Regions from separate parts of the Brevibacillus gelatini genome, predicted to be linked through region 2. Evidence: predicted binding sites of a transcription regulator. Region 2 holds the regulator's gene; the other holds the start of a gene.
The links. The regulator LexA, encoded in region 2, represses DNA repair genes until DNA is damaged. The targets are predictions, from matches to a motif close to CGAACATATGTTCG.
Positions count from the first base shown of each region.

Region 1: AAFJ72_RS13460 (DNA polymerase IV) is a predicted target of LexA. The motif match lies at 3,923-3,936, and genes of this name have one in related genera.

Region 1 covers NZ_CP154342.1:2,799,825-2,811,611, reverse strand. The annotation lists gene recG (ATP-dependent DNA helicase RecG) at 1-1,061, shown strand, start outside; gene AAFJ72_RS13470 (hypothetical protein) at 1,220-2,779, shown strand; gene AAFJ72_RS13465 (AraC family transcriptional regulator) at 2,946-3,815, shown strand; gene AAFJ72_RS13460 (DNA polymerase IV) at 3,995-5,239, shown strand; gene AAFJ72_RS13455 (hypothetical protein) at 5,236-5,616, shown strand; gene AAFJ72_RS13450 (YolD-like family protein) at 5,613-5,963, shown strand; gene AAFJ72_RS13445 (hypothetical protein) at 6,026-6,157, shown strand; gene AAFJ72_RS13440 (hypothetical protein) at 6,296-6,583, shown strand; gene AAFJ72_RS13435 (MFS transporter) at 6,812-8,125, opposite strand; gene AAFJ72_RS13430 (amidohydrolase) at 8,331-9,929, shown strand; gene AAFJ72_RS13425 (DMT family transporter) at 10,036-10,923, opposite strand; gene AAFJ72_RS13420 (LysR family transcriptional regulator) at 11,070-11,787, shown strand, end outside.
Region 2 covers NZ_CP154342.1:2,564,439-2,576,225, reverse strand. The annotation lists gene AAFJ72_RS12305 (AAA family ATPase) at 75-1,034, shown strand; gene hflX (GTPase HflX) at 1,185-2,477, shown strand; gene AAFJ72_RS12295 (aminotransferase class I/II-fold pyridoxal phosphate-dependent enzyme) at 2,486-3,763, shown strand; gene AAFJ72_RS12290 (MerR family transcriptional regulator) at 4,075-4,485, shown strand; gene glnA (type I glutamate--ammonia ligase) at 4,520-5,854, shown strand; gene AAFJ72_RS12280 (FusB/FusC family EF-G-binding protein) at 6,000-6,638, opposite strand; gene AAFJ72_RS12275 (CD3324 family protein) at 6,806-7,069, opposite strand; gene AAFJ72_RS12270 (DUF4269 domain-containing protein) at 7,417-7,983, opposite strand; gene AAFJ72_RS12265 (DUF456 domain-containing protein) at 8,111-8,596, shown strand; gene lexA (transcriptional repressor LexA) at 8,657-9,280, opposite strand; gene AAFJ72_RS12255 (LysM peptidoglycan-binding domain-containing protein) at 9,664-10,011, shown strand; gene AAFJ72_RS12250 (DUF896 domain-containing protein) at 10,103-10,300, shown strand; gene crcB (fluoride efflux transporter CrcB) at 10,411-10,767, shown strand; gene AAFJ72_RS12240 (HelD family protein) at 10,800-11,787, shown strand, end outside.

The DNA.
Region 1 (11,787 bases), 240 kb from region 2:
TGGCGGACTACGGCATCGAGGTCGCCTTGTTGTCCGGTTCCTTGACGACCAAGCGCAGGCGGGAAGTCATCGGCTCGCTGCAAATGGGGCTGATTGACGTCGTTGTCGGGACGCACGCGCTCATTCAGGAGGACGTGTTCTTTGCACGGCTCGGACTGGTGATTACGGACGAGCAGCACCGCTTCGGCGTCGAGCAGCGGCGCATTTTGCGCAGCAAGGGACTCACTCCCGACGTCCTGTTCATGACGGCGACGCCGATTCCCCGCACGTTGGCGATTACGGCGTTTGGCGATATGGATGTATCGACCATCGACCAGATGCCGGCAGGCCGCAAGCCGATTGAGACGACGTGGAAAAAGCACGACCAGTTCCCGGCTGTCCTGGAGCAGATGCGCGACGAGCTGCGCAAAGGGCGGCAGGCGTACGTCATTTGCCCGCTGATCGAAGAATCGGAAAAGCTTGACGTGCAAAATGCAATTGATGTCCACGCCCAGCTCTCCCACGTCTTCCCGGAGTTTGGCGTAGGGCTCATGCACGGCCGTTTGCCTGCGAAGGAAAAGGATGCGGTGATGCAAGCGTTTCTCGCCGGGGAGTACGCGGTTCTCGTCTCGACGACGGTGGTCGAGGTCGGCGTCAACGTGCCGAATGCTACCTACATGGTCATTTACGATGCCGAGCGGTTTGGACTTGCCCAGCTGCACCAGCTTCGCGGCCGGGTTGGGCGCGGCTCGGAGCAGTCGTACTGCGTCCTGATTGCCGATCCGAAGTCCGAGATCGGCAAAGAGCGGATGCGCGTCATGTGCGAGACGACGGATGGCTTCGAGCTGTCGCAGCGCGATTTGGAATTGCGCGGACCGGGTGACTTTTTCGGCACCAAACAGAGTGGCTTGCCCGAGTTCAAAGTCGCCGACCTGTTGGCCGACTACAAGGCGCTGGAGGTTGCCAGACAGGAGACGGCGCGGCTGGTGGCCGACGACTCCTTTTGGCGGGACCCGGCGTACCAGTGGCTGCGCGATTATTTGCAGCGCGAAGGCGTACTCGATGGCATCGTGTTCGATTAAGCATGCAAAAAAAAGACCTCTTGCCGCACCTGTGTGTGCGAAGGAGGTCCTTTCGTTTTGCTGAAAAACTCTCCCCAAAAAAACGTGACAAAATGACAGGGAAAAACGTATTTCCTTTTTGAGAGTGGAAAAAATTACTGGGGAGAGAGGCGAGTTTTGTGTTTTTGCGAAATCTTCGGGGAATGAGCATCGCGTTGGGCTGTTCATTGCTGGTCATGACGGGCTTCAGCGCCTCTGCAGCCTCTTGGGAAGAAAAACAAACAGGCGCAGGGCAGGCAGTGCTCGCGGCGTCCGCCCAGCCACTGCCAACTGGCGCGGGGACGAAAGCAGCGAGTGACTGGAAGCAGCCGGAGCGGCCTTTTGACTATGCGTCCATGAAAGAAGACGTGGTCATTCAATTGAACGAGGACCCGCGTCTGCAGTCGCCGCTGCGCACCGTGGTCGGACCTGCTCCGCAAGCGTACACGCTTTTTTTTCGCGAGGAGATGGACCGCGGCAGCGTGGAAGCGGCAATCCGCAAGCACGCGAAGGAGGAAGCGGCGAGAGCGGGCCTGGGCTTCATCGAGCCAGGCTTTGCGTTTCACTGGGCGAACAACCGTCAGCTGCAGGTGCTGGTGACGCTTCCGGAACAAAAGACGAGCGAGCGGGACTGGACCGAATACGTGCTTAGCGCGGCTGGAGCCAAATCGGCAAAAGGCTCGGTCATCGGCGATTCCAACGCTTTTCACGCAGTCGTGCTCCCGCCTTCGCAAATTTGGCGCATTTCCGTAGACGGCAAAGTGCGGGAGAAGTTGACCGACTTTTCCGTTATGACCGACATGGAGTTCCTCGACCGCGAGCAGCGGTATGTGCTGCAGAGCCGTTTTACGAAGTATTGCGAGTGCGATGCCCGTTTTCCGATGCTCTACTCGATTTACGATATGAAAACAAAGCAGCGGACTTCGTATCCCGTGGAGTTGACAGACAACTACCGCGGTGAGGGCGTATTTTTTGCTGATCGGCGCGGCTTCTTTTACGCCCAGCCGGAGAAAGGAACAACCGTTCCGAACAGCGACAGTGTCACCCGCGTCCAGGTGCAAGGATATGTGCACGGAGCAAGTTTTAGCCATGATCGGAAGCAATTGTTGATGGCGGTGGGACGGGCCGACCAGAAAAAAGACCTCGACCTGGTCGTGTATGACTTGGGAAAAGGAACAGAGAAGCGGCTTCCTGGAGCGGTCAAAGGCTGGATTCCGACCAGCGAGTTCAACGGGGAAGTGCTGCCTGTCTCCTTCCATGACGACGGCCGCTACGCCACGTTTGCCATGAGAAGCGAGGAAGCGGGCTTTGTGGAGATTCGCCAGCGCTACGACTGGAAGAGCGGCAAGGTCATCGACTGGAATCCCCCGGTTCCGGCTGATTCCTGGTCCGGGTACGTCCAGTCGACGGACGGGGAGTATCAAATGTACTGGAATGCGGGGCTGTTCAAGGGCAACGTGCAGTTGATGGACACGCGCGGACAAGGCCTCTGGCTGCCTGGCACGCACCGTTACCTGTTTTCCGAATGGGAAAAAGCTGCACAGGAAGCCGACTTGAAGCAGTCGCTGTACCTGTTTGACGCCGATACGAAGCAACAGTCTGTGCTCGTGTCGGGTCTTCCGGCGGGGCTTTCTCTCTTAGGGGCAAGCGTGGACGGAAAATGGCTGTACGTGATTACGGATCGTACGCTTGCGCCCTAGCTTGCAGCAATCGCGTGTACGCTCGCTGCCACGGCCAAGGGCGAAATTGCCTCTGATTTCGGCGGACAGGAATGGCAGTTTTCGCAAGCCTGCATAATCGGGCACGAAATGTCGGATGGCTTCGTCTGGCGTCTGCTATTCTGTGGGGGAAAGGGAGGTCGTTTTCATGGATTTGCTGGAAAAGCTGAATGAAGCTTTGGACTACATCGAGGAACATCTCGCTGGCGAGATCGACTTCAAGGAAGTCGCCCGGATCGCCTGTTGCTCCGAATATCACTTCAAAAGAATGTTCTCGTCTCTGGCGGGCATTCCCCTTTCGGAGTACATCCGACGTCGGCGCATTACGCTCGCCGCTTTTGACCTGAGGGACAGCGGGATGAAGGTGATCGACATCGCTGTCAAGTACGGGTACAGCTCGCCTGACTCGTTTGCCCGCGCCTTTTTCCAGATGCACGGGGTGACGCCGAGCGAAGCGAGAGCCAGCGGGCAGTCCTTGAAAGCCTATCCGCGAATGACCTTCCATCTATCCATCAAGGGAGGCAGTGCCATGAATTACCGTATGGTAGAAAAAGAAGCATTTCGCATCGTGGGCTTGCAGAAAAGGGTTCCGCTGATCTACAACGGGGTGAATCCCGAGATTGCCGCCATGTGGGCGTCATTGGATGCCGAGAAGATCCGGTTGCTCAAGTCTCTTTCCAATATGGAGCCGCGCGGGATGCTGAGCGCATCCACCAATTTTTCCGAAGGCCGTCTGGAAAACAGCGAGCTGGACCATTACATCGGGGTGGCAACTACTTTGGAATGCCCGGAAGGCCTGGCGAAGCTGGAGGTTCCGGCCTCTACCTGGGCGGTGTTTGAAGCAGTAGGACCTTTCCCGGACACGCTGCAGGACGTCTGGGGGCGCATCTACTCCGAGTGGTTTTTGTCTTCCGGCTACGAGCTGTCCGAAGGACCGGAAATACTCTGGAATGCAGACAAGGACACCACATCGCCAACGTTTCGCAGTGAAATCTGGATTCCGGTAGTAAAAAAATAACATATGGGATGGGATTCGCACACGCTCGGCCAAATACGTGCCAGCGTGTGCTTGTCTTTTTCGGAAGGAATTACCATGTATTTTTTTCGGGCGGACAGGTATAAAAACGAACATACGTTTGCTATAATAAGAACAAAGTTCAAATGAGAACACAAGTTCTTATTCAGAGGATGATGGTGATGCCCAAGGCGAACAAAAGAATCATTTTTTTGATCGATATGCAAAGTTTTTACGCCAGCGTCGAAAAAGCGGAGAACCCGGCGCTCAGGAATCAGCCGATTGTGGTCGCCGGAGATCCGCAGCGGCGCAGCGGAGTGGTGCTGGCCGCATGTCCGCTTGCGAAAGCATACGGAGTGGTGACAGCAGAAGCGCTGTGGCAGGCGCAGCAAAAATGCCGGCAACTCGTGGTGGTGCGCCCGCGCATGGAGCATTACCTCCAGGTGTCGCTGGATATTACGCGCATCTTCCAGTCGTTTACCGATCAGGTGGAGCCGTACTCGATTGACGAGCAGTTTCTCGACGTGACAGGCAGCATCCACCTGTTTGGCAACGATCCGTTGCAACTGGCTGCCGAGATTCGGCAGCGCGTCTGGCTGGAGACGGGGATCAACTGCCGGGTCGGAATCGGGGAGAACAAGGTACTGGCGAAAATGGCCTGTGACAATTTTGCCAAGAAGCAGGAAACAGGGGTATTTTGGCTCAAGCGGGAACAGCTTGCCGATACGCTGTGGCGACTGCCTATCGAAAAATTGTTCGGGGTAGGCTCCCGCATGAAGCGCCATTTTCATCGGATGGGCATCTATCAGATCGGCCAGCTGGCCGCGCTCAGGCCTGCCGTGCTCATCCGCCACTGGGGCGTGAATGGCGAGGTGCTGTGGCGCACAGCGCACGGGATGGACGACTCGCCTGTTTCCCTGAACGAATACGTGACACAAAAAGGCATCGGCCACCATATGACATTGCCGCGCGATTACCATACCGCAAAAGAAATCAAGGTCGTGCTGCTGGAGCTGTGCGAAGAAGTGTGTCGGCGGGCACGGCAAAAAGAACGGATGGGCCAGGTGCTCTCCGTCGGCTGTCGCGGCGCGAATCTGGCGCCGGAAGAAGGCTTTGGGCGGCAGATGAAGCTTGCGGAAGCGACGAATGATGCCATGGCGCTGTACGAAGCGGCTTGCTGTCTGTTTGACCGGCACTGGACAGGGGGACCTGTGCGCAGCATTGGCGTCACGTTAGGGCAGCTCGTTCCTGACAATGTCGTGCAGTTGAATTTGTTTACCGACACGCCCAAGCGGCGCTCGCTTGCCCAGGCGATGGACGATATTCGGGCGCGGTTTGGCCCGGATGCGATCCTGCGGGCGGCTTCGGCGCTGGAGTCCGGGCAGGCCAGGGAGCGGGCGCGCAAGATCGGAGGGCATTACAAGTGACGGAGCCGATTGCGCCAGGAGAAGCGAAGGAGCAGGAGCTGGTGCGCCAATATATTTTGTTTGGCATCCTGTTTCGCGCGGTTATGGTGGACGTGGAGCAGATGCGGCCTGTGCCGCTGAAGCTGTCTTATCTGGACGTACTGCTGGAGCTTTCGCGCTGGGCAGAGCGCCAGCACCATCAATTGCGCCGCCATTTGCGGCAGCTCGGCTGCACGATTGTCAGCGCCCGCCGCGAGGACTATGCGTACGTGGTTCATTACCGGCAGCGCGGGTACTTGCGGGAAGCGAGCTATATCATTGAGGTGCTGCGCGCCGAGTGCCAGGAGCTTGTCGGCGCATGGGTACGAGATCATCACCAAGGAGAGAAGCGAGCATGAGAGAGACACGCGTATCCAAAAAGGAAAATTTGTTTGCCACGAGCCGGTTTGTGTTGCCGGAGCATCGGGAAATGTATGTGCGCATGAAGGAAAAGGAGAGCCGCTACGTGCCGCCTGAGCTGGACCAGGAGCAGCTGGGAGCGCTGAGCGAGCTGGTATGGCAGGCGTTCCAGACAAAGAGCGTTTTGACGTTGACGTACTATGACGGACAGGCGCCGCGCCGCTTGTCGGCACAGGTCGTGCACATCGATCAGGCAGCGCGGCGATTGAAGCTGCGGGCAGGATCGGAGATGCACTGGCTTTCGTTTGCCCGCTTGCTGCATGCAGAGCTGGCAGCGCCTTTCTAAAACCAACCATTCATGCGCGACGGTCTGGCCGGGCACTCTGCAGGTAAAAGACAAAGGAGTGCATGAACGTTGCGCTGGGCAAGCAGGCGATCCGCTATCGAGGAAGCAAAAAAAGCTCTCGGAAAAAAAGCAAGCTGCAAAAAACAGCGTGCCGCGCTGAAACGGTGTGTGTGAAAAAGCGGCGCGATTCCTGAAACGAAAAGCGGTCAAAAACAACCGTTTTTCGTCTTTTTTTGACTGAAACACTTTTTGCCAGAACAGATTGTTTCCTTGTATTGTTAGAATATCTTATTTAAAGCAGATATATGATGGAGAGGAACAGTGGATTTTACATGCAAGCAAAAGAAATGGGTGTCATGTTCACCAAGCACGCCGAGCAAATCACTTCCAAATGCTGGGGAGATTTTCTTCAGCAGTTGGAGGAAAAAGGCTTGTACGTGCTGATTGAGACGGACACGATCGGACGGGTAATGAGTCCTTTGGGCGGATTGATGCCCATGCCCTGCAAGAGCGAAACGCTCCACATTGTGACAGCAGATGAGCTGGAACAGCGCGGTTTGCCGCTTGGTCACCACATCGTGACCAAGCCAAAAGCAAAAGACAAGACAACGACTGCGTAATCGCAGCGAATGGACGAAACCTTTTCTGCCCGGTGCATTTTCGGGTGGGAAAGGTTTTTTTGTGCTTGACGTTCGGGAACAAAAGAGGACAAACCCGTCTGACGCGAACGTCCAGGCGGGTTCATCCGGGAAGGCTTCAAAAAACAAACGGAGCGTTCTCATGCGCGGGCTGGTCGCCGCGTGAAGCAAGTGCCTCGTGCCTTTTGCCGAGAGCGAATCGCCGTTAGCCTACGTACGGCTTTGCTTGCCGTTCATGGAAGAAAACAGTCTGGTCATGCACAGCCAGGCGATCAGCGGCCCGGTACCGATGGCGAACACCAGCCAGTTCAGCGTGGACGAAGAGACGCTGATCGCAGTGACCAACAGAAACAGCGATATTCCCGCCAGCCTGCCGACATCGAGTGCAAACTCGCGCAGGACGACGTATTCCACCCGGTTGCGCGCACTTTGTTCATTCGTGCCGATCAAGTCAAAGACGCTCGAAATCATCGGCATCGAAAACAGCGGATAGGCAATCGAGACGGCAATTCCGAAAACAAGCAGCGTCACATAGCTCACTTGCCAGAAAAACAGGAGCAGGATGCCGGACATCACAATCGCGCCGATGAGCATGCCCCATTTGCGGTAGCGCGGAGCGTACCATTTGGCCGCGGCAAAGTAGCTGAACAGCCCGACCGCGGAGGTAATCAGCCAGAAGTTGCCGAGCGTCATCTCGCTTTTGGTGGCAATGTACACGAACAGCCCGATGAGAAAGCCAAATACTCCCTCGCGCATCCCTTGCGCGGCCAGAGCTGCAGACGCCCAGCGCCACTTTGGTTCCTCGCGCAGACAGCGAAAGGAAAAGCCCCAGGCGTACATCCCTTCCGATTGGCGCTTTTTCAGAAAAAAGCTGATGATGCCGCCGACGACAAACAAGGCAAGCGACAAGGCGAAGATCAGGCGGTAGCCACTGCTGTCAGGCAGCCGGGAAATGAGCCAGCCCGACAGCCAAGGAGCGAGCATGCCGCCGAGAGAAGCGAGCAAGCCTGCCCAGCCGTTGAAACGGTCGCGGTTGTCCGGTTCGGTAATCTCAAAGTAGACGACATTGAAGGCAAGCCAAAAAAAGCCGACCGCCATCCCTTGCACCAGTCCGAGCGGGACAGCGTACGAGATAGCCGCAGGCCCTGCCAGAAGAACGAGCATGTAAAAAAGGGCCGAGCCGGCCATCCCCGCGCGCAGGATGTTCATTTTATTGAACCGTTTGACGTAGGCGCCCGCGATCCAGAAGGTCAGGGCGCCAGCCAGATGAGTAGCGAATGTGAACCAGGCGATGGGCGCAAACTGACTTTTTACCTTCCATAAATAGACGTTCACGAACGTGCCGGAGAGCGAGCTGGCGGCGATGAACAGTCCGTTCACAAGCAGCAGGAGCCGGGCCTGGCTGTCCAGCTCCCCCGGTTTGTGCTGTTCATGTTCAAAAGAGGCAGTGCCCGCCGCTTTCACAAAGCCGTTGTTTTGCGGCTGGAAAAGGGAAGGAAGGCGGTTCTTCGTTCGTTGCTGCATACGATCACCCCGCTTCGTTAGTGGGCCATGAACATAACGTGCCCCACCTGGAAAGCTTTCAACAGGGCGCGAAGAAAGTACCAGATTTTTCCTTTTGGGAAACGGAAAGCCGAAGTTTTTTTCAGAATCGGAAGGAAAAAGGTCACTGGCAAACAAATAAGGAGAGGGGAAAGCGAAGGAGCGCAATTCACAAGGGGGAACCGATATGGCGACGACCATTTTCAAAAACGGGCACATCTACACGGGGGATTCGCGGCATTTGTTTGTGGAGGCCGTTGTCGTGCGGGACGGGCTGGTGCATGATCTGGGCAGCAGCGCGGACATGCTGCTGCAGTACGGGCGAAGTGACGCGCAGGTGATTGATTTGCAGGGCTGCACGGCGACACCGGGACTGATTGACAGCCACCTGCACCTTGGCTGGCTGGGGCTGACCTTTTTGCAGCTTGACTTGCGGACAGCGCGCTCCAAGGACGAGATGCTGGCCCTCATCAGGCAAAGAGCGGAGCAAACTGCCGAGAATGAATGGATACAAGGCTTTGGCTGGGATGAAAACCTGTTTGTCGACGGCGGCGGCATCCCGACCATCGAGGAGCTGGACGCGGCAGCGCCGCATTGCCCGATTTTTTTGCCGCGCATTTGCGGACATGCGAACCTGGTCAACTCCAAAGCGCTGGAGCTATGCGGCTACCACCCGGACATCGAGGTTCCGGCTGGAGGCGTGATCGTGCGCGATGCGGCCACAGGCAAACCGACAGGCATACTCTTGGAGACGGCCTCCAACCTGATTACGAAGCACCTCCCGAAGCCTGGCTACGAGACGCTGAAAAACAGCTTGCGCAGCTCGATTCGCTACGCGCTGGAGCACGGCCTGACAGGCGCGCATACCGAAGACTTGCGCGAGCTGAACGGGCTTGGGCAGACGTACCGGCTGTACGATGAGCTGGTCAACGGGGAGGGGCTTGGGCTGCGCTGCCATTTGCTGGTCTACTACCCGCACATGCACGAGCTGCGCGATTTAAATATGACGGCGGGCTACGGCAACAGCCACGTGCAGGTTGGGGCCGTGAAAATTTTTGCAGACGGGGCTTTGGGCCGCAGAACCGCTTACTTGTCCGCGCCGTATGCGGACGATCCGACGACGAGCGGTTATCCGGTGCACGAGCAGGAGGAGCTGACCGGGCTGGTACGGCAAGCACGCGAGCTGGGCATGCCGATTGCCGTACATACGATTGGCGACAAGGCGCTGGAAATGGTGCTCGACAGCCTTGACCAGTTCCCGGCTGTAGCCTATCGCGACCGACTGATTCACACGCAAATTTTGCGCCCGGATTTGCTTGAGCGGCTGAACCATCCAAACCGGATTGCCGACATCCAGCCGCGTTTTCTCGCCGCCGACTTCCCGTGGGTGATCGACCGGGTGGGCGAAGAACGCATCCAGCATTCGTACATTTGGAAAACGATGCTGAAAAAAGGGATTGTATGCGCGGCAGGCTCAGATACGCCAGTCGAGCCGATTGATCCGCTGCTTGGCATCCATGCCGCCGTGACGCGCAAGGCACCGGGCGAGACGCATGACGGCTATCTCCCGCAGGAAAAGCTGACGATGGAGGAAGCGCTCCATCTGTTTACGCTGGGCGGAGCGCAAGTCACGAATGAGGAGCACGTAAAAGGAACGCTGTCGCGCGGCAAATACGCGGACATGACGGTTTACTCCCGCGATTTGTTTGCCATTGACCCGGATGAGCTGCTGGATACAAAGGTCGTGATGACCGTCATCGGCGGCAAGGTCGTTTACAGCAGATAGAAAATACAGGTCGTGTCAACGAGACACGAAGAAAACCGGCTTTCGCATTGAGCGGAGCCGGTTTTTTGGATAAAGCCATTTTTGCCGGGAGCGCGAAGCTGCTGTGTCAAGCCGATACCCCTGTCTGCCGCTTGCCCCGCAGCCATTTGCTTACATCAAGTTCCGCGATCAGCACGCTCAACAGGACGAGTGCCGCACCGATATACCCGCGAACCGTCAGCGTCTCGCCCGCGAACAAAAACGCAAACAGGGCGGCGAATACAGGTTCCAGCGAAAAAATCAGCCCGGTATGCGTCGGCGTCGTATATTTTTGCGCGACAGTCTGGACGACGAAGCCGATCGCGCTGCACAGGACGCTGAGCGCGAGTACGGCGACCCAGCCTTCTGTGGAATGCGGCAGCGCAGGCGACTCGAACAAACAGGAAAACAAAAGGCCGAGCAAGGCAGTAAAACCGAGCTGGTAAATGCCAAGCTGGATCGTGTCGGAAAACGCAGCCCATCTGCCCGTGATCGTAATGTGCGTAGCGTAACAGAGCGCTCCGGCGATGCACAGTACATCCCCCTGGCTGATATGCAGCTCGGAGTTGAGCGTCAACAGGCCGATCCCGACCATCGCCAGCCCGGCACCGACGAACACGCGCTTTTCCGGCCGATTGCGCAGCAGGATGGACAGCAGCGGGACGAAGATGACCGTCAGGCTGACCAAAAATCCGGCTTGCGAAGCGGTGGTCGATTTGACGCCGTTTGTCACCGTGACAAACACACCGAACAAAATCGTGCCGAGCACAAAGGCGTGACCGAGTGTTTTGCGGCTGGTGCCGCGCAGCCGCCTGCGAAAAATAGCGGCCGCCAGAAAAAAGGCAATGCCAAAGCGGATGGCGATCAGGTTGAAGGTCTCCAAATCCTTCAGCCCCATTTGCATAAACAAATAAGACGAGCCCCAAAAAAGAGTAACGAGCAGCATCGCCAAATCAGCTTTCACTTGCGGTTTCATGTCCAGCCTCCTTGCTCATATGACACAGACGAACGATGAACGTATCGTATTGCGTAATACTCAGTATACGGGTATTGTTTGGATAAGAAAAATGAATGTTTATCATATTTTTTATGAAAGGAATTAATGAAAAGGAGGCGGAGCGGGTGAGTCTTACCAAGTACGAGGTGTTTGTCACCGTCATCGAATCGGGGAGTCTGACCAAAGCAGGGGAAATTCTCGGCTTGACGCAATCCGCGATCAGCCACGCCCTCGCCAGTCTGGAGCGGGAGTTCGGCTTCTCGATTCTGACGCGCGGGCGCTCGGGAATCAGCCTGACGAGCAACGGCGAGCGGCTGCTTCCGTACATGCGGGAAATGCTGCGGGTGCAGGAGCGAATGCAGCAGGAGGTGTACGCGATCAATGGCCTGGAGGTGGGGACGGTGCGGATCGGGACGTTCACCAGCGTGTCCACCCAATGGCTGCCGGGTATTCTCAAACGGTTTCAGGACCTGTATCCCGCAATCGAAGTCAAGCTGCTCGAAGGCTACTACGACGGAATCGAGAGCTGGATTCAGGCGGGCGAGGTAGACATGGGTTTCGTCTCGCTGCCGACGACAGAAGACCTGGAGACGATTCCGCTGAAAAAGGATCCATTGTACTTGCTCGTCACAGACGATCACCCGCTCTCTCAGGAAGAGCGGGTGCATGTGAGCCGTCTGGCCGAGGAAACGTTCATCATGCCAAAGGAAGGCTGCGACAACGACATTCAGCGCCTGCTCGCGCAGTATCAGTTGCAGCCGCGCGTCAAGTATGAGGTAGGGGACGACCACGCGATTATCGCCATGGTGCAAAATGGCTTGGGCATCAGCATCTTGCCGGAAA
Region 2 (11,787 bases):
CATTGTTGTGTATCTGTCAGGACTGACAGGCAGGAGCGAACGTTTGAGTGATGCACAAAGGCAGGTGATCGAACATGAGACATTCGGAAAGCAGTCTCTCCGTTGATTCCAGCTCTACTACTACCGCTTCAAACTCCAACAGGATTCAGGTCGTCTTCAAGCGCAAGGATTTATCCATCAAAAAGCCCGAAACGCTGCCCGAATACGTGAATGCATCCGCCCCTAGCGAATTGGCCGCCTTGTTTGATGAACTTGAAAATTTGATCGGTCTGCAGGAAGCGAAGAAGACGATGTATGAGATTTATGCGCTGATAAAAATCAACAAGGAACGGGAAAAGCATCAATTGAAAATTGAGAAGCAAGTGTTTCATATGGTGTTCAAAGGCAACCCGGGCACGGGCAAGACGACAGTTGCCCGCTTGTTCGGCAAAATGTTTCGTGAAATGGGCATTTTGAGCAAAGGTCATCTGATTGAGGTGGAGCGAGCTGATTTGGTTGGCGAGTTCATCGGACATACGGCGCAAAAAACGCGTGAATTGGTCAAAAAGGCACTCGGCGGGATTTTGTTTATTGACGAGGCGTACTCGCTGGCAAGAGGGGGCGAAAAAGACTTTGGCAAGGAGGCGGTGGATTGCCTGACAAAAGCACTCGAAGATTCAAACAAAGATTTTATTTGTATTATTGCCGGTTACAATGATGAAATGGAGCAGTTTCTGGAGCTGAACCCCGGCCTTCCTTCCCGGTTTCCTGTTCACATCAACTTTGCCGATTATAGTGTGGAAGAACTTTTGGAGATTGCCAATCTGATGACGCGTGAAAAGGACTTTGAGCTGACGAGGGAGGCGAAAGAGAAAATTCGTCGTCAGCTGACCGGAATCGTGAATGATCCGTTCCAGCGAAATTTTAGCAACGCCAGGTTTGTGCGAAATTGCATTGAGAAGGCGATCAGGGTGCAGGCGGTCCGGCTGATGAAATCAAATGAGCTGACACGCGAAGAATTGCGGCGGCTGAGAGCCGAAGACTTTCAGGTGTGAATTTGCCCCTTTCTCTATCTGATCCCTCCGCTGTGAGGGATTGTTTTTTCTTGTAAAATGCCTGGTGTTGAATCGACGCCATGGCTGAATCGGCATCGCAACGAAATGGGCAAAATGTGGTATGATAGGGAACAGAAAGGGCGTGAATCGGTGAACGAATTTATCAAAACAAAAGAAACCGCGATTCTGGTCGGTTGCTATCTGGATAACCGCGATGCAGAACGAACACGTCTCTCCATGGAAGAATTGCACGAGCTGGCGGAAACGGCAGGTGTCGAAGTGCTCGATGTCGTGACGCAAAACAGAGACAGAATCGACGCTGCCTGGTATTTGGGGACGGGCAAAATTGAGGAAATCGCCGAAAAGGCCCGTGAGCTGGACGTAGACGTCATCATTTTCAACGATGAGCTGTCCCCGAGTCAGACGCGCAATCTGGACAAAGTGTTTGATTGCAAGGTCATTGACCGGACCCAGCTCATTCTCGATATTTTCGCGGGGCGAGCGCAGTCGCGCGAAGGGAAAATTCAGGTCGAGCTTGCGCAGTACAACTATTTGTTGCCGCGACTGGCGGGTCAGGGCAAGCAGCTTTCCCGGTTGGGGGGCGGAATCGGGACGCGCGGTCCCGGTGAGTCCAAGCTGGAAAGTGACCGCCGCCACATCCGCAGACGGATCAGCGAATTGAAGCAGCAGTTGGACGACACGGTTCGGACGAGACAGCTTCATCGGGAACGCCGCAAAAAAAACAACGTGTTCCAGATTGCACTGGTTGGCTATACGAACGCGGGCAAGTCGACGATCCTCAATCAGTTGACACAGGCGAACACTTTGCAGGAAGATAAATTGTTTGCCACGCTGGACCCGACGACTCGTCAACTCGTGCTGCCGAGCGGACTGGAAGTGCTTTTGACGGATACGGTTGGCTTCATCCAGGATTTGCCGACAAGTCTGGTCGCTGCTTTTCGCTCCACTTTGGAGGGCGTGAAGGAAGCCGACCTGATTTTGCATGTCGTCGACAGCCACCACCCGGATTTTCGCGTGCACATGGAAGTCGTGGATAAAATTTTGCGGGAGCTGAAAGCAGACGACATTCCACAGCTTGTCGTGTTCAACAAGGCTGACTTGCTGACGGAAGGCGCTTACCTGCCGCATGCAGGCGAATCCATTCTCATCTCTGCCATTCGCAAGGAAGATCAGCAACGGCTGCTGGCGAGGATCGAACAATTTGTGCTTTCCTCTTATAATGAAATGAAGTTGCGTGTCCCGGTCGAGCGCGGGGACATTCTGTCGCTGTTACACCGCGAAGGCGTGGAGATGGAACAGCAATTTAACGAAGAGGAAGCGTCGTACCTGGTCACCGTGCGCGTGAACCGGGACAATCCGATCTACGGAAAGATCGCTCCTTTTCTCCTGGACAAACCAGAGACTGTTGAAGAGAGTTGGTAAGATAGCAGATGTTTCAATACTTTTCCCACGGAGAAAAGCTTCGTCCGCTCGTCATGGAAGTAGAAGCGATGATCTCCGAAAGACATCGTCAAATTTCCGCGCTGGTGGACACCAATCAGCTGAAAGTGCTGCGTTCTTTTCAAAAGCATGAAGTGAACGAGTTTCACTTTTCACCGTCAACCGGTTACGGCTACGACGATTCCGGGCGGGCTACGCTGGAATCGATCTACGCGGACGTTTTTGGCGGAGAGGCGGCACTGGTACGGCCGCACATTATTTCCGGCACGCACGCGATTGCCATTTCCTTGTTTGGCATTTTGCGTCCTGGCGACGACTTGCTCTACATCACGGGCAAACCGTACGACACATTGGAAGAGGTCGTGGGGGTGCGCGGCGAAGGCCAAGGCTCGCTGAAAGACTACGGCATCGGATACAGCTACGTGCCGCTGACGCCGGAGGGCGAAATTGATTTTCTCGCCGTAGCGCAAGCGATCACGCCGAAGACAAAAGTGATCGGCATTCAGCGTTCACGCGGCTACGCGGATCGTCCTTCCTTCACGATCGCCAAAATCCGGGAAATGATTCGCGTTGTCAAAGAAATGAAGCCGGATGTGATCGTATTCGTGGACAACTGCTACGGAGAGTTCACGGAAGAACAGGAGCCGCTGCACGTAGGGGCAGACATCATGGCCGGCTCCCTGATTAAAAACCCTGGCGGCGGGCTGGTCAAAACGGGCGGCTACATTGTCGGCCGGGAAGACCTCGTCAAGCTGGCTTCGTACCGGATGGCAGCGCCGGGCATCGGTGCAGAGGGCGGAGCTTCGCTGTACTCGCTTTTGGAAATGTACCAAGGCTTTTTCCTGGCGCCGCACGTCGTCGGCGAAGCGTTGAAGGGCGCGGTGTTTTCATCGGCTCTCCTGGAGCGCCTTGGCTTCCAGACAAACCCGCTCTGGCACGAGCCGCGGACTGACCTGATTCAGTCTGTCGCCTTTGGCAGTGCAGAGCGACTGATCGCCTTTTGCCAGGGGATTCAAAAGGCGGCGCCTGTCGATTCGCACGTGACACCGTATCCGAGTGAGATGCCAGGTTATGCGGACCCGGTCATCATGGCTGCGGGAACGTTTATTCAAGGGGCGAGCATCGAGTTTTCCGCAGATGGGCCAATCCGTCCGCCGTACCTGGGCTTCGTGCAGGGCGGCTTGACGTATTCGCACGTCAAAGTGGGGATTTTAACTGCATTGAACGGCATGCTGGAAAAAGGTTTGCTCGACCTGCCTGAAAAGTAAACCGCGCACAAAAAGCGGCGCAGAAGTAGACGAGACGGCATTCTCTGCACAAGAGGATGCTGTTTTTTTGCGGTTGAAGCACCGGAGATAGTCTGCAAGAAGCGGCGACTGGCGGAAAAAGCAAGCAGCTCGATGTTCTCAAAAGGCGGTTTCAAGCAAAAGTAGCGGAGAGTGAGGTATGCATCGTGGGACAACGTGGATTTTTATCGATAAGCGTCACTTTTTGCGTAATATTTTCTAACATCCGTTGACAGTGTTTTTGCTTTTGCATAAAATAAGGCATATGGAAAACGATAGAGGAGGGACAAGTCATGAGTGATGACCTTCGCCGGAATATGGCCCTCTTTCCCATCGGGATCGTCATGAAACTGACCGATCTCACTGCGAGACAGATTCGCTACTATGAACAAAATGGCCTGATTCAACCGGCTCGCACAGAAGGGAAGCAGCGGCTTTTCTCCTTCAATGATGTAGACCGACTTTTGGAAATCAAGGAATTGATTGAAAAAGGGCTGAATATTGCCGGGATCAAGCAAGTGCTGAAGCTGCAGGGGCCTGCTGCGGAGCCGACGGAGATTTCGACTGCTTCCGAGGTGAAGCGCAAGGACATGTCAGACAAGGAATTGCACCAATTACTCAGACAACAGATCATGTATCGCAATGCTACCCGCCCAGGCGAGGACGCATTGATACGTGGAGAGCTATCTCGCTTCTTCCACTAATATAAAGTTGTGAGAGTGACAGGAGGAGAGAAATGTGAGCAAGTACACACGAGAAGACATTATGCGATTGGCCCAGGAAGAGGACGTGAGATACATCCGTCTGCAGTTTACCGATCTGCTGGGTATTATCAAAAATGTGGAGATTCCTCTGTCCCAACTGCCAAAAGCGTTGGACAACAAAATGATGTTTGACGGTTCTTCCATCGAGGGTTTTGTTCGCATTGAGGAATCGGATATGTACCTGGTGCCGGATCTGGATACCTGGGTTGTATTCCCGTGGGGCAACGAGCATGGGAAAGTTGCACGTCTGATCTGTGATATTTATATGCCGGATGGCACTCCATTTGAGGGGGACCCACGCTACATTTTGAAACGCGCACTGAAAGAAGCAGAAGAATTGGGCTTCACAGCTTTTAACGTGGGACCGGAACCTGAATTCTTCCTGTTCAAACTCAACGAAAAAGGCGAACCTACGCTTGATCTGAACGACCAAGGCGGCTATTTTGACTTCGCTCCACTCGACCTCGGCGAAAACTGTCGTCGCGACATCGTATTGACGCTGGAAAAAATGGGCTTTGAAATCGAAGCCTCCCACCACGAGGTAGCGCCAGGTCAACACGAAATCGACTTCAAATACGCGAATGCACTGCAAGCCGCAGACCAGATTTTGACTTTCAAACTGGTTGTAAAAACAATCGCGCAAAAACACGGTCTGCATGCGACCTTCATGCCAAAACCGCTCTACGGTGTGGCAGGCTCCGGTATGCACGCGAACCAATCCTTGTTCCGCGGCAACCAAAATGCCTTCTACGACGAGACAGACGAAATGGGCCTGAGCCAAACAGCGAAGCATTACCTTGCAGGTATTTTGCAGCACGCTCGCGGCTTCACCGCGATCACGAACCCGCTCGTGAACTCCTACAAACGTCTGGTACCTGGCTATGAAGCTCCTTGCTACGTGGCATGGTCGGCGAAAAACCGCTCTCCATTGATCCGTATCCCTGCCTCCCGCGGTATGGGAACCCGTATCGAAGTGCGCAGCCCAGACCCAGCTACAAACCCGTATCTCGCTTTGGCTGTCATGCTGAAAGCAGGTCTGGACGGCATCAAAAACAAACTGGCTGTGCCGCCAGCGGTCGACCGCAACATCTACGTCATGACCGAAGAAGAGCGCGAAGCAAACGGCATCAGCAACCTGCCAGCTACGCTCAAAGAAGCAATCGAGTGCCTGAAAGCCGATCCGGTGATTTGCGAAGCGCTGGGTGAGCACGCGCTGATTCACTTCATCGAAGCAAAAGAAATCGAGTGGGATATGTTCCGCACTCGCGTCCACGACTGGGAGCGCGAGCAGTACATGAGCACTTACTAATAAGTGAAACCCCTTGTGCCTGTTGGTGCGAGGGGTTTTGCTTTTGTGGGTGTTTACAGCATACGAAAACGACTCCTTGTTCAAGCACGGAAAACAAGGAGCCGCGATCATTTTGTACGCTCGACTGCGTTCCTGCTGCTCATGCTCATTTAACCATGAGCGCAAGAAAATCGTGCAGTTTTTCCAGTGAGCGGATATTTTGATTACAGGTGATGCTGTCCTGACACAAATAGTTGCCTTTTTTCAAATACGTGCCGTCGTTGGAACTCCGCGCTTCCAGGACGAACATGCCGATTTCCGTAATTTTGTTGCAGATGGCACAAATCCCTTTTTGCGGCAGCGGGGTAAAAACGCCGTGAATGCCGATCAGCTTGTCGCCGTAGTTGGCGATGACATATTTTTTGTCTGACCCGCAGTCGAACCAGCTGACATACGTAGTTTCCGCATACGGAATCTCCGCCGTCGCAGGTGGCTTGAGCTTCTTGACTTTCGGGAACATTTTTTTGATGGCTTGCTCTGTCAACGCCGGGAACGGGATGATATACGGAGACAGCCGCAGCAGAAACTGTTTGGCTTCATTTTTTTCCTTGATGACAGAAAGCGACGCAAGCAGTTGCTTTTGTTCCTCTGTCAGCTCAGGGTAGAGCTGAAATACGGATTCCTGGGCGATTTCCTTGCGGGCCCGGATCACGTTTGGATCTGTGCTGCCCGCATAAGCATTCAACAGGCTCTGGACCTGTGCCTTGATAAAGTGGTAGTGATGGGGGAAAATAAAGGGTTCCATCTCGTCTGGTTCCTCCTTGCTGTGTACTCCGCTGATTGTCTGGAGTCGTAGTCTGTATCTACTACTCTAAAAGGAGCGGAGTGCGGAGGAAAGGGAGAGAACGATTGTAAAAAGAACTCGGCATATAAAAAGCACTGACCGTCTCGTGGACGCGCCAGTGCTTGTGTCTATTTCGCGTATACAATCTTTTTGATCGTTTCCGGCGAGAGAAAATACTGCGTGGCCAGCTGTTGAATGGAAACGCCTTCGCGAAAAGCGCTGCGGATGGCGTTGTTCCGTTCGTCCAGCTGTTTGCGAAAGCCAGTCCGGGTTCCCCATTTGTGATGGGACGTTTTTGGCTTTGGAATGTATAAAAGTTCTCCCTGCACGTACTTCTGGATTTCTGCGATCAAAGTTTCTGGCAGCATGCTCGCTGCGTTTACATATTTCATTTCCGCTCGCTCCTTATTTTTTTGAAGTGAAAAATAAGGGGCAAAGCCAGGAAATAAGAAATGAGATACGTAAGAGAAGGCGATGAATTGTCTAAACGACTGTCCACCTCATGCAAAGTATCGCCTTATTTCCGGGCTTTGCATGAGACGTTGCAGTATCTGGCAAACTGATTCCATTCACCAACCATACACCCCCTCGCTGGCGTTTGCTCTTATGCGGGCAACCAATTGCCCGCGCAGTCGTTTCCATTATAAATCATCCGTCTGCGATTTGCATCGCGTCTTTGGGGGATGAGTTCGTCAGTTTTTGCAGGACGCTCCGTGCTGTCCGATGCGACAGGTGGCCTTTATCTCCTTACCAGAGCGTGAAGCTGTTCGTCCGTCCACTTCTCCAATTCCAACAGCGCCTGGTATGGATCGTCTCCCGGGATGTGAAAATAAGAGGCGAAAGCTGGTTCCGTTTTCAAGCCGTTTTGCTTGAGCTGCCGTATGTCATGGAGGACGTTAGGGCCGCCGAGCAAAAGCAAACGGTGTTCGACGACCATATGCCGATACGCATTTTGCATTGTGACCGGACGAGGTTGGGCAAACAGCTCAAACCAGAAGCCGCAGGCAAAAAACGAAATCAGGCAGGTAGGCACGCCCTGCACGAGCAGACGAGCTTCCTTGTAGCCTTCATACGCCGCATATGAAGCGCGAACGATGGCAGCAAATCGGTCGAGATCGTAGCTTTCGCAAATGATGTCCAGGTCGCTGTCGGCGATGTCGATGTCAAGAGGGATCGTGCCCGCAAGCACAGGATCAAATTCTTTCAGTCGCTGCATGATGGCGGATTGCTCGATCGCCTGTTTCGCGGCTTTTTGCTTGCTTGTCCCATTTTGCAGGTAAGAGAGGTCGCGCCAGTTCCGCTTCATGAAAAACCTCCGTTTTGCTATCTTTTGTGCTGGTGCTCCTCCCAAACGATTTCACAGCTTCCTGAGAGAAGAGTGCAACTTGAATCGGCTGTTTCTCGTATACCTATGTGAGAGGAGTGCTTCACAGATGGATATTGTACTTTGGATATTGGTGTTGTTGCTTTTTGCACTGAGTATCGCCGGCATCTTTTTGCCAGTATTGCCCGATACGATTTTACTGTGGGCAGGCTTTTTGCTCTATCACTTTTTCATCGCCGATCCGGGAGCGGGGTTGCCAGCGTCTTTCTGGTGGGGGATGGTCGTGCTCAGTATTTTGCTGTACGGGGCGGATCTGTTGACCAACATGTTCTTCGTGAAAAAATACGGCGGTTCCAAATGGTCTTCGGTGGCTGCGGCCGTAGGGATTTTTCTCGGAATCTTCGTGTTCCCGCCTCTCGGGATGCTGATATTGCCGTTTGTGCTTGTGGTGCTGGTGGAGCTGCTCGTGCAAAAGCAACCGATGGAAAAAGCGCTCAAAGCGGGCTTCGGCTCGCTGGTCGGCTTTCTGGGCAGCGCGGTAGTAAAAGTGGTGTTGCAGGTGGGTATGATCGTCTGGTTTTTTCTTGCCAGGTAGAATAGAGACGAAAAAGGACAGCGGGGGCTGTCCTTTTTTCATGCGCATATGCGGAAACCATTAGTGGATGAGGCGATAGACGCCAATGACTTTTCCGAGAATGGTGACGTTGTCCAAAATGATCGGCTCCATCGTTGCATTTTCCGGCTGGAGACGGAAGTGGTCTTTCTCCTTGAAAAAGCGTTTTACTGTCGCTTCGTCTTCATCGGTCATGGCGACGACGATATCCCCGTTGTTGGCGACGTTCTGCTGGCGCACGATCACGTAGTCGCCGTCCAGGATGCCGGCCTCGATCATGCTGTTCCCGGAAATACGCAGCATGTACACCTTGTCAGAAGTCACGATATTTTCTGGAAGCGGGAAATACTCTTCCACATCCTCAATCGCGGTGATCGGTTGTCCCGCAGTTACTTTACCGATGACAGGGACGCGGACGACAGCGTCTTCGAAGTTGTCCTGGAAGCGGTCTTCCTCAGAAAGTAGTTCAATGGCGCGGGGTTTGGTAGGGTCGCGGCGGATCAGCCCTTTCTTTTCGAGGCGCGCCAGATGGCCGTGCACGGTAGAGCTGGAGGCAAGTCCGACAGCTTCGCCGATCTCGCGGACGGATGGCGGGTAGCCTTTTTCCCGAACTTCCTTGCGAATGAATTCAATAATGGCTTGTTGCCTGCTGGATAGTTTTGACATAGAGAGACACCCCTGATTTCTCGAACAAGTTTTCCAATATTATACCATGGGATCTTGCGTTCGACAAACATAAGTTCGATCCGGAGGCGAACAGGATTTTTTGACCGGGTAAATGGATTCGATTTGCGCCCTTCCCGGAATCAGCCTTTAAGTCGATAGGGGATGGGTTGACAGGGGATGAGGGCTAATGCATGCAGGTCAAAGCAGCAGAGCCGGGCAATAGGCAGCGGCGCCGCCGGCTTTCTCCCGAACTGAAACGGATGCGTAGAGCAGCCGCACACATTTTTGCAGGAGTGTCTGTTTTTTTCTTGACATGAACATATGTTCTCATTTAAGATGGGGTTACGAAAACATAGAACGTATGTTTGCAGGGGGTTATTACGATGAAAGTCATGTCTAGCCATAACCGTTTTGAGAAAAAGCAGCCTCGCCGCGTCCGTCTTGGCATCACGAGGGGACAAGCTATTTTGTTTTTGATTGCGTCCTCTCTCTTTTTTTACCTGTTGACCGAACTGGTGTTTGCCTCTGCGTCCCAAGCAGAGCCGCCAGCGCCAAAAGGAAAAGAAGTGACCGTTCGTTCCGGCGACAGTCTCTGGACGATCGCTGTGCGTCATCAACCGTCGGAACAGGTGGATGTGCGTGATCTGGTTCAGGACATCAAAATCGCGAACGACCTCGACAGCAATCTGATCTATCCGGGGCAGACCTTGTTCATCCCGGAAGCGGACTGATTCGGCACTTGTCTGTCGGCAGCTATCTTGCCAGTTCCGACTGATATGATATAATAAAGCGGCATTACTACTGAGTGGGAGGAACCGGAAAGTGGTATCTGACGCGGAAATTAAAAGAATCAATGAACTGGCCAAAAAATCGCGCGAAGTGGGCTTGACCGACGAGGAAAAGCAAGAGCAAAAAGCGCTGCGCCAAAAGTACATCGATGCGGTTAAAATGTCGCTTCGAGCGAATCTGGATTCCATCCGCTATGTGGAAGATCTTGAGGATCATCGTCCAAAACACTAAACTTGTTTGTGCTGATACGGCAGACATCCTTGCTTGACGCTCGGGTGTCTTTTTGTTCCTTATGGCAGTCTGCCTGTTTGGCGAGCGAGGAGGGGAAACTGTTGGCTTGGGTGGCTGTAGCAGTTGGAGGAGCAGTCGGTTCGTTGCTTCGTTATGGGCTGGCGCAGGTGGCAAATCTGCCAGGCTGGCCTGTCGGCACATGGCTGGCGAATGTCATCGGTTCGTTTGCAATCGGCGTTTTGTTTGTGATAGGCAAGGAGCGGGGAGGATTCTCGCCTGAACTGTATCTGTTGTTTACCACGGGAATGCTGGGTGGATTCACGACGTTTTCCACGTTCTCGCTGGAAGTGGTTTCCTTCTGGGGAGAGGGGCAATGGCTGCGCGGTCTCGCTTACGCCCTGCTCAGTATTGGGATAGGTCTTTTCTCTTGCGCGGCGGGAATCTGGCTCGCCAGACAAATGCAATAACAACAGGATAAATGACGAGAGGGGGGATGGGTGTGAGTACCCAGCACCGCGATTACGAGGCAGAACAGAACAAGCTGAACGAGACGATTGCATTGATCGATGAGGAGATCGTGCGACTGCGCGAAGAGATTCGGGATGCGACCGATGATTACGTGAAACAGGTCGTAAACGCAAGCAAGGCAAAAGATTTGCGCTACCTGCAAGATCACGGACGGGCCAAGCCGTACTTTGGCAGGGTCGATTTTCTCAAGGACGAGGTGTACGAGCTGGATCAGGTGTACATCGGAAAAAGAGGGATTGTACGCAGCGATACGTTCGATTCCGTCGTCGTGGATTGGCGGGCGCCCATTGCCAGTCTCTATTATTCCGGAGAGAGCAAGGATGCGTTTTACCGGATGGGTCGCGAAATCGTGCGCGGCGAGGTGAGATTAAAGCGCAACTTTGCGATTGAGGACGGGAAAATCGTCGGGATCTACGATGGCGCTGTAAAAGAGACGATCAACCGCGAGATGGGACACCCGGATGAGTTTTTGCAGGAAGGCTTTATCGACGAGTTCTTGAACGCCAATCTGAATATGACGAATGACAGCCGCTTGAAAGATATTGTCGCGACGATTCAGTCAGAGCAAAATGACATTATCCGCGCGGAAAAAGATCGGCCGACCGTCGTACAAGGGGTTGCGGGGAGCGGAAAGACGACAATCGCGCTGCATCGGCTGTCGTACCTGATCTACAACTACCAGGATACGATGATGTCGAAAAAATTTATGGTGTTTGCTCCGAACCGGATGTTTCTGACGTACATATCAGAGGTGCTTCCCGAGCTTGGCGTCGACGATGTGCAGCAATCGACGTTCGTAGACTGGGCGGCGCGTCTTGTAAAGCCGCTCATGCCCAAAGGCTGGCGGATCGTGAGTCCGGACAAACCGCTGCAACTGTTTTTTGAGGAAGGACAGGACGAGCGGGAGCGGGAAATCACCCGGCATCGGCTGCGCTTCAAAGGCTCGCTTGCGTGTCGGG